Regions from separate parts of the Actinoplanes octamycinicus genome, predicted to be linked through region 2. Evidence: riboswitches for the same ligand, from Rfam matches in the RefSeq annotation. Region 2 holds a riboswitch; the other holds the start of a gene.
What was found. A riboswitch is a leader RNA that binds a small molecule or an ion and turns the genes downstream of it on or off. The one in region 2 is predicted to bind cyclic di-GMP.
Positions count from the first base shown of each region.

Region 1: another riboswitch for cyclic di-GMP. It lies ahead of BJY16_RS00340 (Calx-beta domain-containing protein); the one in region 2 lies ahead of BJY16_RS11710 (hypothetical protein).

Region 1 covers NZ_JACHNB010000001.1:82,201-90,103, reverse strand. Annotated here, with positions in the region: gene BJY16_RS00345 (Calx-beta domain-containing protein) at 1-3,911, shown strand, start outside; cyclic di-GMP riboswitch class I at 4,080-4,158, shown strand; gene BJY16_RS00340 (Calx-beta domain-containing protein) at 4,279-7,903, shown strand, end outside.
Region 2 covers NZ_JACHNB010000001.1:2,578,262-2,586,164, reverse strand. Annotated here, with positions in the region: gene BJY16_RS11725 (nitrate- and nitrite sensing domain-containing protein) at 1-812, opposite strand, end outside; gene BJY16_RS11720 (hypothetical protein) at 1,356-2,777, shown strand; gene BJY16_RS11715 (ribonuclease domain-containing protein) at 2,893-3,321, shown strand; cyclic di-GMP riboswitch class I at 3,575-3,649, shown strand; gene BJY16_RS11710 (hypothetical protein) at 3,683-4,078, shown strand; gene BJY16_RS11705 (DUF5305 family protein) at 4,188-7,424, shown strand; gene thiC (phosphomethylpyrimidine synthase ThiC) at 7,421-7,903, opposite strand, start outside.

The DNA of each region.
Region 1 (7,903 bases), 2.5 Mb from region 2:
CCAAGACCGAGAAGCCGGTGTCGGCGAGCTGGACGCTGACCCCGGGAAGCGCCACCGAGGGCGACGATTACCAGGAACCGGCCACCGGCCGGGTGGACTTCGACCCGTCCGGCCGGGGAACCGTGCACTTCGCCACCGTGGACGACGATGATTGGGAGTCGGCTGAGACGGTCTCGCTCAGCCTGCAGGACCCGGAGAACGCGAGCGGGGTCCCCGACAACCCGGTCACGCTGACCATCACCGACGACGAGAGCTACGTCGCGCCGGAGTACACGATCACGCCCGAGGTGGCGGCCACCGAGGGCCAGGAAGGGCCCGCCCGCTTCCGGGTCACCCTGGCCGAGCCGTCCGACCAGGACGAGTTCTTCGACGTCTACTTCACCGACGACAGCACCGGCGTGGGCGACTACTCCGCACCGATGAAGCTCAAGATCGATGCCGGCGCCGAGTACGCCGACGTGGACGTCTTGATTCTTGATGACGCGGCCTACGAGGCCACCGAGACGGCGACCGTCAAGGTACAGCTGGACGGGGAGGAGAGCGGACAGTCCGGCGCCCTGACGATCGCGGACGACGACGACGCCCCGGAACTGACTGTCTCGTCGTTCGACGAGGAGGAGGGTGCCACCGAGGCGCTCGGCGCCACCGTGCGCAACACGGCGCAGGACGCCATTCCCTGGACCGCGAAGGTGGAGGGTATCTCTGACTCTCCGGCAGAAGCCGGCGATTTCACCACCGACGGATTGACGCTTTCCGGCTCACTTCTTCCGGGTGACGCCCGCATCGATCTGGGCAACACCGACCTGGCGGTCGATCTGACCGACGAGTTCGCCGAGAAGGTCCGCGTCACGATCGACCTGGGTGCCGACGGTTCGCTGGGCCACTACTCGGCGGAGTCGACGATCGAGGACGGGGAAACCGAGCTGCCGCCGAACGTCGTGGTGCCGACCGAGATCGAGGCAGTCGAGGGCCAGACGACCGAGCTTGTCGCCGATCTGGATTTCTCCGCGGACGGCAATACCGCGGTCAAGACCGAGAAGCCGATCGTGCTGCTGCCCGACCTCTCTTCCGAGACGGCCACCGAGGATGTCGACTACCAGGGCTTCATTTTCGGCTCGCGGCAGATCACGTTCACGCCGCCGTCGGCGCAGGAGTCCTTCGGGATCGAGGTGTTGCCGGATGACGAGGCAGAGAACGGCGAGACGGTCACGGTTCGGCTGAGCCAGGGCGGGGACAGCGCGAACGCCACCGCGATCACCCCCTCCAACGAGGTCACCGTGAAGCTCGTCGACCCGGCCCCGCCGACCGGCTTCACCGTCACCTCCGAGGTGACCGCCGTCGAGGGCCAGGCCGAGCCGGCCCGCTTCACCGTGCAGTTGGACGAGGCGGCGCAGGTGGACACCTACTTCGACGTCACGCTCACCGACGAGAGCACCGACGCGGGAGACCGCACCGAGCCGCCGATGAAGTTGAAGATCGACGCCGGCCGGGACAGCGGAACGATCGACGTGCCGATCCTCGGTGACTCCATGTACGAGGCGGTCGAGAAGGCCGGCCTTCAGGTGGTGCAGGACGGTCAGGAGGCCGGCCAGACCGGCACCCTGGTGATCACCGACGACGACCCGGCGCCGACGATCGCGCTGAACGCGGTGGCGGGCGCGGAGGGCGGCACCATCGACGTCGTCGCCACGCCGACCGGCGTCGCCCAGGACGACATGAAGTACTCGCTGATCCCGATCGGTGACGCCGCCAACGGCGCGAACGCCGCCGAGTCGAACGACTACAGCGCCTCCGCCGACTTCGCCGTCTTGCCGGCCGGCAGCACCGGCCCGGTGACGCTGAAGACGATTTCGCTGCTCGACGACGCGATCGACGAGCCGGTCGAGACCCTCAAGGTGACTGCGGACAACGTGACGCTGGAGCCGGGTACGGTCGCCCCGGTCGAAACCCGCTACACCATCACCGACGACCCGGCAGATCTGCCGCCCACGGTCAGCCTCGGCGACGCCGTCGTGCCGGAGAACGCCGGGTTCGCTGACGTGCCGGTCCGGTTGACCTTCACCGGTGGGAACGCCGCCACCTCGACCGAGCAGCCGGTGTCCATCAGCTACCAGGTCCTGCCGGGCACCGCTAACGCCGCGGACTATCTTGCCGACGGGGTGGCCTCGCTGACCGTGCCTGCCGGCCGGCCGGAGGACACCATCCGGATCCCGGTCGTCGACGACAGGCTGCGGGAGAAGGCGGAGGCCTTCCAGGTCCAGGTGCTCTCCGTCGGGCCGACCGGTGCGACCATCGGGGGCGATGTCGGTGCCGTCGTCATCCTGGAGAGCGACCTGGACGTGAAGGTTCCGTCTTTCACGGTGACCGGCGATGCGCGGGCACCGGAGGGCGGCGTCGCCACCTTCCGGATCACGCTCAGTGAACGGGCCGAGGAAGACGTCGACTTCACGATCGGCATGCAGCCGGGCACCGCGACGCCGAGCGGCAATGACGAGGGCGAGACCGACTACACCGATCCGCCTCGGACCGTGCGCATCCCGCAGGGTGCCACCAGCGCGACCGTCGACGTTCCGATCCGACAGGACACCGTCTGGGAGGGCGACGAGTCGGCCCGGCTCGCCGTGGAGGTCGCCCCTGGTGAGCTCGGTGCCGCCGGCCCCACCCAGCAGGGCCAGCTGACGATCGCGGACGACGAGACCAAACCGGTGATCACGCTGAGCCAGACCTCGGCAACGCTGACCGAGGGTGACACCTTCGAGCTGGGCGGGACGACCAAGGGGGTGGCCCAGCGAGACCTCGACTTCGATCGTCCGGTGGTGGCCAGCTCCGTCGAGAACACGGACTACGACCTCACCGACGACGACATCACCATCCCCGGCGGCACGCCCAGCGGCACCCGGATCAAGCTCGGCACGATCCACTTCAATCGGGACGCCACCGACGAGGACACCGAGACCATCAAGATCTCCTTCGGCGGCAACGTGCTGACCTTCCAGGTCGCCGACGACCCGAGCGACACCCCGCCGGCCGTCACGATCGGCGACGAGACGGTGGGGGAGAGCGACGGGTCGGCCGAGGTGACCGTCTCGCTGGTCTTCAGCGGCGTCACCAAGGCGACCGAGCGGACCATCGCCGTGCCATGGGCGACTGTCGACGGCACGGCTGACGCGGGCAAGGACTACACCAAGTCGAGCGGTCAGCTGAAGCTGACCTCGGAGTCGCCGACGGCAGTCATCCGGGTTCCGGTCCTGGCCGACAAGCGGGACGAGCAGAACCAGACCTTTACGGTACGGCTGGGAGCACCGTCCCCGACGGGCGTCACACTGGCCAAGTCCGAGGCCAAGGTCACCATCGTCGACGACGACAAGCCGTCCGCGCCCACCCTGGTCGCGCCGACCAGCGTGGTCGGCGTCGGCCGGGTGACCCTGTCCGGGGTGGCCGGGGCGAACGCCAAGGTCGAGCTGCTGACCGCGGCCGGAACCACCGGCGGATCGTTCCGGACCGTGCTGACGGCGAAGGCGGACGACGACGGCGTCTACCAGTTCACGCCGAACTTCACCCTCGGATACCGCGTGATGGCGCGGGCAAACGGGCTCAGCTCACCGATTCGCACGGTCCAGGTGAAGCAGGACCCGGCGCTGGTCGTGGTCTCCTCCTCGAAGCGCACCGTGACGCTGTCCGTCAAGGGCGACCCGGACGAGCCGGACCAGCGGGTGATCATCCAGCAGAAGGTGTCCGGCGAGTGGCGTGAGGCCGACACCGGCGAGCTCAACGGGGCCGGCAAGTTCACCACCACGCTGAAGTCCCTGAAGTCCGGCAGCACCTACGTATACCGCGCGGTGATCGCTTCCACTCCGTCCCTCGGCGTCCTCTCCGGCGCCTCGGACCCGGTGACCGTCAAGGTGAAGTGACGCTCCTCTCGGTCGTGAAGCTTTCTCCGCCGGAAAAAGGCGTTCCGCCAAAAACGGTCCGATATGCCGGTTAGATTACGGATGGCTCCGCCTCACGTGGACCTTCAGTCCCGTGTTCGCGCTGCTGAGGGCCGGTATGGCCGGCACCCCCAACCGCCCTAGGTGCGGTACCCGAACAGGCAAACCCGCCGTAAGGCGGGGACGCAAAGCCAGGGGCCTCCCCGCTGGAGGTAGCCCAGCCGCCGAAGGAGACAGGAAGAGAATGCGTCATCGACCAATCCAAACGGCGCTGCACGAGCGAGTGCCGTTCACATTCTGGGGACGTAAGCGAATCCGGCAGGTTATGACGTCTGTCGCGGTGTCGGCGGTGGCCCTGGTCCCCGCGACGTTCATTGCGTCACCGGCGCACGCCACTGTCATCTCCAACCTGACCATCAGCTCCCCCGTCGTCAACGAAGGGGGAACGGCCAGCTTCACGGTGACCTACAGTGGTTCAGCAGCATCGGCGAATAACATCGTGTTCACTACGAGCGCCGGCACGGCGACTGGCGGCGGGACCGACTACACCACCGTTCCGACGGTGCCCGGCGGTACGGGTAGCCCTGCGACCACCATTGCCGCAGGAGCTTTCCCCGGCACAACCGCCGGTGGTTCCGCCAACACCATCGTGGTAACCGTCCCCACGACTGCGGACTCTTCGGCTGAAGGCCCTGAGACGTTCAATCTGGTCGCCACGGAGGCGAACACCGGCTACGTGACCAGCGCGACGGCGACGATCGCCGACACGAAGGTCAATAATCTCACCGTCAGCCCCGCTGGTGTCTGGGAGGGGGGAACGGCCAGCTTCACCGTCACCTACACCGGGACCACCTCGTCGGGGAGCATCGCCTTCGGTACGGTCGGGAGCGCCGAGACCCCGAGTCTCACGGCCACCAAGGGAACGGACTTCACCGGGACGCCGAGTATTGCCAGCTACACCTTCCCCGGCACGGCCGCCGGTGGCACCAATACCATCACCGTGACGGTAGATACGACGGCCGACTCCCCTGGCGAAGGTGCCGACGAGACGTTCCAGTTGACCGCCACGGGTGCGAGTGGCACGTCAACCGGGACCGGGACGATCTGGGAGCCCGACGCGACCAACGACATCGTCCTGGGTGGTGCGACCACGGTCGCGGAGACGGCGACCAGCGGTACCCAGAAGACGGTGACGATCACCGCGACCTCGACGAATCCGGCGCCGCACGACGTCACCATCCCGGTCCAGACGGCCGACTTCGCGGGAACCAGCTACGCCACCGACATGGCGACCTCGCAGGGTGGCGCAAACCGGGACTACACGGCGTTGGCGGCGGACGCGGTCATCACGATCCCGGCGAACGAGACGTCCGGGACGGCGACGGTGACGCTCTGGGATGACAACTCGGACGAGACGGACACCCAGTACTTCGTCGTCAAGAAGGACGCCAGCCGCCCGACGCTCGGCGGCGCTGTGGTCAGCGCCCAGAGCTCGGTGAAGATCGGGATCAAGGACGACGACGCCGTTCCGGTCGCCACCATCGGCGACGCGCCGACGGCGGTCGAGGGAAGCCGTCTCATCTTCCCGGTCAACTTGACAAACCCTTCCGAGAAGGGCGTGCCGCTCGACATCGCGGTGGCCGGTGACACCCTGGGCGGGACCGCGTCCGCTGCGATCGTGGGATCGACCGACAATGGGTCGACCACTGACGTTGTCGCCGCGGCGTCGTCGGTCACGGTGGCGAAGTACGCCACCTCCACCAACCTGTCCTTGACGACCACGACCAACCCGACGGGTCCGAGCGCGTTCGAGGGGCCGGAAGGCGTCAAGGTCACGATCAGCGAGCCGGTCAGCGGCGCGACCTCCACGCTCGGCACCAAGTCGACGGCGACCGGTGTGGTCACCGATGCCGGTGCGGGCAAGACGCTGGTGTACTCCAAGAACACCCCGAACGGCACGGACTCCCCAACCAACCGGACGTTCGCCGAGGGGAACGTCGGCTCGTCGGACAAGAAGATCTACATCCATTTCGACACCAACTCCCCGCAGGACGCGGTGCTGAACTACACCTTCGTCGACGGTACGGCGAAGAACGGGGTGGACTACAAGGGCGCGGCCGGCACCGTCACGGTGCCGAAGGACGCGACCAAGGACGTCGCCATTCCGGTGACCATCATCGGTGACACGAACGCCGAGCCGGACGAGACCTTCAAGCTGTCGTTGACCAGCCCGTCCGGAGTGGTGGACGAGAGCTCGCTGGGCGAGCAGAGCTTCACCATCGACGACGACGACGCGGCGCCCACCTGGACCACCGCGGACGTGAAGGTGCAGGAGGGCAACAGCGGTTCGACCCTGGCCCGGGTGCCGGTGACGCTCAGCGGCCCGGCCGCCGTCGATCTCGTCTTCGACGCCACCTACGCGCCTGCGGGCAGCGCCACCTACCAGGGGTCCGGCGCGGGATCCAACGACTTCGACCACCCAAGCGCCACCTCGGTGACGATCAAGGCCGGCGACACGGTCGGGTACTTCGACCTCCCGGTCTACGGGGACGAGGTCTACGAGCGGGACGAGACGTTCAACGTCACGTTCGCCTCGAACGCCGGCAACTCCACCAACGTCACCACGTCGACGGACGTCACCCAGAAGGTGGCGCGGGTGACCATCGCGAACGACGACGCCATGCCGAAGCTCACCTTCGCGCAGGGCACCGTCACCGAGGGTGGCAGCATCGCGGTGACCGGTACGGTCGTCGGCATCTCGCAGTACACGTACCACATCGGCTTCAGCGTCGGTGGTGGTGCTACCGACCCGGCGACCGCGGGTGCCGACTACAAGGCCGCGGACGCGCTCGCGACCTTCGACGCCGAGATCCGACCGGGTGAGAAAGGCCTGTTGACCACGGGCGGCGGCAACTTCGCCGCGCAGTCCGGCGGCTACTCGGCGCCGGCGATCGACATCCTGAACGACGACATCGACGAGCCGACCGAGACGCTGGTCATCACCGCCAGCGAGATCACCCCGATCCCGATGGGTTTCGCGCCGTCGTCGACCACCGTCAAGATCGCTGACGACCCGATGGACCTGCCGCCGGCGGTGTCGATCGCGGACGCCACGGTGAGCGAGAACGCCGGCAACGCGGAGATCCCGGTCAACCTGACCTTCACGGGGGATGCCACCTCGACGGTCCAGGACACCACGATCCCGTACTACACGGCGGACGGCACCGCCAAGGTGGGCAAGGACTACACGCTCACCAAGGGCACGCTGACCATCCGTGCCGGTGACATGAAGGGCACCATCAAGGTGCCGGTGATCAATGACCGGGACATGGAGGACGACGAGACCTTCTCGGTCCGTCTCGGCAACGTCGGCCCGTTCGGCAGCTCGGTGGTCAACGGCGACGCGACGGTCACGATCAAGAGCGACGACAAGACCCCAGCGGTCACGCCGACCTTGTCCGCCTCCGGGCCGGCCAAGGGTGCCGGAGCGGTCACCCTGACCGGCAAGGCCGCCCCGAACACCTACGTCGAGCTCTGGGCGTCGGCGCTGCCGACCACCGACCCGACCAAGATGTCCTTCTGGGAGCGGGTCAAGTCGGACGGCAGTGGCAACTTCAAGTTCGTCACGAAGTCGCTGGCCCAGGGGTACGCGTTCGTCGCCCGGTCGCAGGAGATCAACTCCAAGACCGTGACGGTGAAGCTGACCCAGAACCCGGGTCTGACGCTGGGCTCCACCAAGGGCAAGCTGAGCGTCATCGTCTACGGCAACCCGAAGGCCACCGGCCAGACGGTCACCGTCCAGCGGCTGGTGGGCGGCAAGTGGACCACCATCGGCTCCGGCAAGACGACGGCGAGCGGTTACCGCACCAGCGTGTCGATCAAGTCGAAGACGAAGGTCTCGGTGCGCGCCCTGGTCTCCGGCAACAGCAGCACGGGCATCGCGTCCGGCTACTCGGCGACCAAGACCATCACCA
Region 2 (7,903 bases):
GTCAGCCGGGTGACCAGGCCGTCCGCCCGGGCCACCACGGCGTTCGCCAGGGCGGCCTCGACCAGCCCGGCCTGGTCGGCGGTGGCGATCTGCCGGAGGTCGTCGAGCGCCTCCTGCCGGGCCGCCTGCGCGCCGATCAGCTCCTGCTGCCAGGTCCCGCTGAGCAGCCCGGTGATCTTGACGGTGTAGGCGGCGGCCTCCTGGTCGGCGGCGGCCGCCTCGATCCGGTTGAACGCGGCGAGCGTACGCAGCCCGTCGGCCACCGTGCCGGGCTCGGCGACCTGGCTGAGCGACTCGTCATAATCGGACAGGCCGTCGAGGATCATGTTGTACCGCTGGACCGCGGAGGCCACCGTCAGCTTCTCCCGGGCGGACACCTCGTCCCGGGTGCCGGCGAGCGTGCCGAGCCGGTCCTGGATCAGCTGCAGCCGGTCGCGCACCCGGGCCGGCATCCGGCCGGCCTCGCCGCGGTGCCCGCGGAAGGTGGTGATCTGCGCGTCGACCGCGGCGGTGGCCTGCCGGTACCCGTCCGGCGACGCGTCCGGCGCGGCCAGGTAACCGGCCGCGGCCATCCGTTCCCGGTGCACCAGCCGGGCCAGCTCGGCGACGTCGTTGCCGAGCACGGTGAGGTCGGCGACCCGGCCGGAGTCGGCGGCCCGGCCGCGTACGTCCACCAGCCGCACCGAGGCCAGCACCAGCACCGCGGCGATCGGGATGATCAGCAGGGCGGCGAGCTTGGTGCGGATGCCGGTGTCCCGCAGACGGGAGAAAGGACCACGTCGCACAGCCAGGGTCGAGGATCCCGTGCTCACGACATCTCCTTCGCGGACGCCGGCGCGATGCCGTTCGAGGGCTGCGGCCCGGCCCCGTCCGTAGCCCGCAGAAAATTCCGTGCCGATTTCGGCACGGCGGCGATTTCATCAGAACCCCGGCCGGTTTGGGAAGCCTGGATCCTCCCGGAAACCACCCGGCTGTCCGAGTGCCACCCCGGGGCGGAACCCGGTCCCGGCCACCACCAACGCGTTGACGTGCGCGAATGTCTCATCGGCGACCGCCGGAACGCCTCCGGCCACCGGACACGATCACGATTCCAACCACTATGTGAGAGCCCCGTCCCGCTCGCTGACCGAATCATGGCTTCTGAGCAGGGGTCTCACATTCGCAATAATCAGCACGACGCGACGGACTCGTTGTCCGTGCCGGACAGTGTCCACTCTGGAGGGTACGTGGCGCAACTCACCGATCGGTCGCTCCGAACTAACCGAGAGTGACTGATCTTGGTCAGACTTTAGGCTGTCTTAAGAAGCCGACTCCCCACTGGCGGACCGGCCACCGCATTCCGTAACGTGCCCGGCATGGCATTTCGGAGCTGGGTGAAGTTGCTGGCCACCACCGCCACGGCAGCAGCGGTGATCGGAGCCGGCCAACTCGGCATCGCCTACGGTCTCGGCATCGTCCGACTGGACCGCGTCCTCGACATCACTGCGCGTAACAACTGGACCGCGCAGCTCGCCTGGGTCGCCTGGATCACGATGACCGCCGCCGCGCTCGGCGCGCTGGTCGCCACCGGCATGCGCCCGCGCTGGCGCCCCCGCCCGGTCGGCCCCGGCGGCGCCCTCGCCATGGGCATCGCAGCCGGCCTCGGCTCGCTGGCCATCCTCCCGCTGACCACGCAGCCGGCCCGGGCCGCGCAGGTCGCCGGGGTGCAGCCGGTCTTCGTGATCGGCGCGGCCGTCGGGCTCGGCGCGGCGGCCGGCATCTTCGCCGCCTGGGCCGCCGCCGCCAAGCCGGTGGCCCGCTGGAGCATCGCCACGCTGAGCGTGCTGGCCTGGCTGGTCGCGCTGATCTCGATCGGCCCGTCGCTGCTGCCCGGCCGCACCCCGATCGCGATCCGGCTGGGCGTGCTCGACGGCAGCCTGATCCCGTCCGCCGTCGCCGGGCACACCGCCTTCCTCACCATGCCGACGTTCGCCCTGCTGGCCGGCCTGGTGGTCGGCTGGGTGGCACGCGGGCGCAAGCTCTCCACCCTGGCCGTGGGGCTGGCCGGGCTGGCCGGTCCGGCGCTGCTCACCATGGCGTACCTGATCGCCGGCCCGGAGACCGGCTCGGCCGGCTTCCAGTCCGACCCGTACTGGGCGGCGATGACCGCGTGCGGCGCCGGCGTGCTCGGCTCGGTGCTGTCGGCGATCGTCCGCAGCGCCCCGGCCGCCGCGCCGGTGGACGCTCCGGCGGCAGCCGAGCCGGCCGCCGCGCCGCTGCCCAAGCGGGACGCCCCGGAGCTGTCGGCCATCGCGCTGGCCGCGGCGGCCGCCGCGCAGCGCCCCGAGGAGCAGCTGCGGCCGTCCGACACCGGGGTGCTGCCGGCCGTGCCGGGCACGCCGAACAACCCGTTCTCGGCCGGCACCGGCAGCCCGTTCCGGTCCGGCGCGCCGTTCCCGGCCGAGCCCACCCCGACCCAGGCCCGGCCCCAGGCGCCCGCGCCGGCCCAGGCCCCGCCGCAGGCACCGGCTCCGGGCAACCCGCCGCGCTTCTCCGGCCAGCAACCGACGCCGTCGTCCGGCGGGCGGGGCGGCTGGCGGTCGCGGCGCTCGGCCGCCCCAGCGCCGGCCCCGGCCCCGCCGCCGGCCGGCGACCGGTTCGACGGGTTCGCGGCCGGTCAGCCGGTCAGCGCCGCCCGCGGCCCGGTCGTCGAGCCCACCTCGATCAGCGGACCGGCCCGCCGGCCAGGATCGGAAACGGACTATGTCGATTGGGTGAGCGGGCTCGGCGGCCAGTAAAACATTCGTAAACTCCGATGAAATGATGGGACCGGGAGGTACCGCCGGGCGGCTCGGGCCGAAACGATGACCGATGTCCGGGCTTCATCCCCTCTCCCCGCATCGGAGTTCGAACATGAACCGCCCCCTGCCCCGCGTCCGCCGGCTGCTGCTCAGCCTGGCCGCGGTGATCGGCCTGGCCGGCACCGCGCTGATCGCCCCGGCCGTGGTCGCCCCGACGCACACCGCCGCCGCCCAGGCCGCCGTCTACTCGAGTTGCACGATCAGCCGCTGCTCGGCGGCGCGCACCGCGTACACCGGCTGGAAGTCGCTCGGCTGGCCGCTCAGCGCCGGCTGGTACTCCTGGCCCTACGGCAACTACAACTACACCGGCGGCACGTTCCAGAACCGCGAGGGATACCTGCCGTCCGCCACCTACAACGAATATGACGTGTATTCCCGGGCGAAGGGCGCTTCGCGCGACGCTTACCGGATCGTGGTGAACCGGAGCACCAAGGTCGCCTACTTCACCCCGGATCACTACGTGACCTTCTACAAGCTCTGACCCCATTTTTCGTACGCCCTGAGCACCCGCGCGGCAATCGTCTCCGGACGGCTGCCGCGCCGTTTTGTCGCCCGGATCGCCCTCGCTGCCCGTTTTCCGGACGCCTTTCGCAACCGCCGCGCACCCGATAGCACCGCGTCGGCGCTCAGGTGCCCGAATGGGAAAAGTCAGTCCAGTAAATGTCGCGCTAACCCTCACCCGCCCCCCGGCACCGACCGAATCATCCAGTCGCCAGGGGATAACGACGTCCGCTCGGCGAGAAGGGCAAACCCGGCGCGAGCCGGGGACGCAAAGCCACAGGACCCACGAGGTCGGCTGGGCTACCACCGAACGAACAGGGAAACGATCACATATGCGTAACATGCTGCAGCTTGTTGGCGGCGTCGCCGTCGCCGGTGCCGTCGCCGCCGGTAGCACCGCCTTCACCGCCGGCAACGGCCTCGCTTCGACCCCGACTGCTGTCGTCGTCGGTGGTGAGCTCGCCGCCCCGATCACGGTGAGCGGGGCAACCATCAACACTCTGACGTTCACCCACGCCGCCAGCCCCAACTCGGGCACGATCACCGCGATGAACATGGCCCTCGTCAAGGACGACGGAACCACGGCCATCACCACCGGGACGCTGACCGTCACGGTGACGGCGACCGGCGGGACGACCACCGCGTTCGCGTGCACCCCGGGCAACCCGTTCGTGTGCGACCCGGCCGCCGACTGGACCGGGATCACCGCGATCTCGGCCAAGTACGTGGAGCCGTGATCCTGACCTGATCTCCGGCACGGCGTTCCCGCAGCGAGTACCGTCGAGGTAACTCGATGCAAACCTGCGCCTGACAGGAACCGCCATTCCGAGGATCAGACGTTTAGCGATGGCCGCCATCTCGTTGATGGCGGCCATCGGCGTATGGGCAATCGGTACGCACCGCATTTCCTACGTCATCACCCACGGTGTCAGCATGGAGCCCGTCTACCATGCCGGCGACCTGGTGATCGTCGCTAAGTCGAAGACCTACGAAGTCGGCGACATCGCCGCATATTATGGAGCCGGCGGGCAGGTACAAATACTGCACCGCATCATCGGTGGTAACGCTGAGACCGGGTTTGTCTTCAAAGGAGACAACAAAGAATCTGTCGACGGCGACAACCCCACGGCGGACCAGCTGATCGGCCATGCCGTCCTTCACGTCCCCAAGGGCGGCACCTGGCTCAAGCCGATGCTCAGTCCGACCGGCCTGGGGATGCTGGGCTTCCTGTTCGTCGGCGGGGCAGGCGCTGCGAAGACCCGTCGTGACCTGGCGCGTGGGCGACGCAAGAAGAGAGCGAAGGGCATGTCTGGCAAAGGCGGCTCTTGGGCAGCGGCGACGGCCATCATCAAGGCTGTCGCTCGCCTCCACCCGATCCTGCGAGTCTTCGCGGCGCTGACTGCTCTCTGCACAGCCGCCGGGCTGATTCTCGGCGTGCTCGGATGGATGAAGCCGGCCACCCAGTCAGCGCCGAACGATCCCCGGGCCGGGGAATCGCTGACGTTCTCCTATTCGGCGGAGGTCGAGGCCTCGGCGGCATATGACGGAGACGTCGCCTACTCCCCCGACCCGATCTATCGGAAGCTGGCCGACTTCGTCAACCTGCAACTGCAGTACCTGGGAGATCCCGGTCGGATCAGCGTCGACGCGCGGTTGTCGTCACCGGCCGGCTGGCACACGACGATGCAGCTCTCCCAGCCCCGGCAGTTCACCGCCGAGCGCTACACCGGAACGGTTCTTCTCGACCTCGCCGGCATCGACGAGCGGGTCAAGGCGGCGTCCAAGGCGATCGGCGTGGACCTGGGCCAGATCACCATCGTGGTCACCGCGCACGTCCAGCACGCCGGCGGTGTCGCCTTCGAGCCGGAACTCTCCCTCACCCTCAGCCCGGCCCAACTGTCCCTGACCAACGGGCCGGGCAGTCTGCTGGTCAGCGGATCCGGCCCGACCACGGGCGGCGGCATCTATCCGCGGCAGATCAGTGTGCTGGGGCGCGACCTGATGACCGCGGCGGTCGCCCGCTCGTATGCGATCCGGCTGTTGCTCATCGCCCTCGTCGGGATCATCGGCATCGGGTTCGCGGCCTTGCGGAGTGTGCCGCTGGCTACCCGGGCGCAGATCCAGCGGCGGTACGGGCATCTGCTCGTGCCGATCGAGCCGGTCGGGAAGCAGAGCGAGCCGGTGGTGACCGTGGCCAGCTTTCCGGCGCTGGTGAAGTTGGCGGAGAAGTACGGGCAGATGATCCTGACCTGGACCCGGCCGGACGGTGCGGATGACTTCGTGGTCCGGGACGACGGGGTCGTCTATCGGTTTCGGATCGCTCCGACGCGGCCGGCTACCGCGAAGCCGCCGCTCTCCGGCATGCCGCACCCGGCCCGCCGCGCCCAGAAGTCAGCCGCTCTCGACATCGCCTCGGTCATCAACGCTCCCGCCCCGTCGCCGGCGCCCGCGACCGAACCCCCAACGCCGGAACCCGCGACGGAACCCGCAGCAGACAAGGCGGAAGCCCGGCAACCGGCCCCTGCGGCAGCCCCCGCCGCAGCCCCGGAGCCTGACAAGCCGGAACCCGACAAGCCGGAAGCCCCGACCGCGGCAGCCACCGAACCTGACAAGCCGGAACCCGGCGAGCCGGAAGCCCCGACCGAGGCAGCCACCGAACCTGACAAGCCGGAACCCGGCGAGCCGGAAGCGCCGATCGCGGCAGCCACCGAACCGGATACCTCGGCAGCCACCGACCCCGACGTCCCTGGCGCAGAGATCGCCGACCCGAAAGCCCCCGAGCCAGAAGCCGTCGAACCGGAAGATTCGAAGGACGAAAAAGCGGAGCCCCAGATCGGCGAGGCGGCGGCCCAAAGAGCGGCGATCACAGAGGCCCAGACTCCGGAGGCGCCCGGGCGGGAGGAACACGCTCCCGAAGCTGACGCTGTTCGGAAAGAAGCGGCTGAGGAGTCAGCTCTCACTGAAGAGCCAGCGGGCGACGAGAAGCAATCCCCGCTCGAAGAGACGACGGCTGAGCACGGCGAGTACAAAGTGGAGGACGAGGCTGCCGGCAAGGATGAGGTCGCAGAGGCGACTGATGCTTCTGGAACTGCTGAGTCGAAGGTCTCGACCGAGTTGGTGAGGCTGGCAGACGTCGAGAGATCCGTCGCTCCGGAGGAATCGGAGGCGCTGGCTGCTGATGAGGTCGCGGTCCCTCAAGCCGCGACCGCTCAAGAAGGCCCCGCTCAAGAAGGCCCCGAGAAGCCGGCCATCGCCGAGGACGCCGCACGGGAAGCCGAGGGCCAAGTTGTATCGGAGGCGGCGGCTCCGCCGCAGACCAAGGCACCGCGGAAGACAGCGGCCAAGGCGCCGCGGAAGACCGCCTCCACGCGAGCCAAGACCGCGCGGAAAGCGGCCACCCCCACGGCGGCCGAAGCCCCGCCCGCGGTTGTCGCCGCTTCCGAACCGCGTGAGCGGGCAGCGCCCGCGGAGGATGCCACAGCGACCGCTGCCGCCGCCCGGGCCACCATGGCGACCGGGCAGCCGGTGAAGCGTTCGCCGCGGCGCGGCCGGAAGGTGGCGCCGCCGGCCGACCAGCCGGTGAACGCGGGAACCGAGATCCGGACGGAGGGGCTGCGGGCGGCGGCTCCGGACGTACCGAAAGAGGATCTGACCGAGCCGACAGCGGACCCGGCGGCGGGCGGCGAAGCCGGACCGGAGAAGGCCGCTCCCCGGAAGCGGGCGGCGAGCCGCAAGCCCCGCGCCCGCAAGGCCGCTACCCCGAAGGCCGACCCCGAACCGGAAGGCAACACCGCGGCGGGCCAGACCGACAATGCCGCGCCTGCGGAAACCGGGGCCTCAGGCGCCCCGCCCGCAGAGACCGGTATCGCCGGAGCCGGGAAGAGCGCCGCCGACCTCGCCGCCGAGCGACAGGCCGCCGAAGAGCTGGCCGAGCGCAACAAGGCCCTGGAGCAAGCCATCACCCGCAAGGCCGAAAGGGATCAGGCGGCCGCGGACCGGGCCCGCAAGGAGCGGCTGGCGCGCAGCGCGCCTCGGGACCCGGCCTACGATTTCCTGCCGCGCAATCAGAAACCCGCCGACTAGGCCGAGCTGACCGGCAGGTAGACCCGGCCGCCGGCGTCCACGAACTCGGACGACTTGGCCTTCATCCCGGCGGCCCGCAGCTCGTGGCTGATCTTCATGGAGCAGAACTTCGGGCCGCACATCGAGCAGAAGTGCGCGGTCTTCGCCGGGGCGGCCGGCAGCGTCTCGTCGTGGTAGGCGCGCGCCGTCTCCGGGTCGAGGGCCAGCTCGAACTGGTCCTCCCAGCGGAACTCGAACCGGGCGTGCGACAGCGCGTCGTCCCAGGCCTGCGCGCCCGGGTGGCCCTTGGCCAGGTCCGCCGAGTGCGCCGCGATCTTGTAGGCGATCATCCCGGCCTTGACGTCCTCCTTGTTCGGCAGGCCGAGGTGCTCCTTCGGGGTGACGTAGCAGAGCATCGCGGTACCGAACATGCCGATCATCGCGGCGCCGATCGCGGACGTGATGTGGTCGTAGGCCGGCGCGATGTCGGTGGCGAGCGG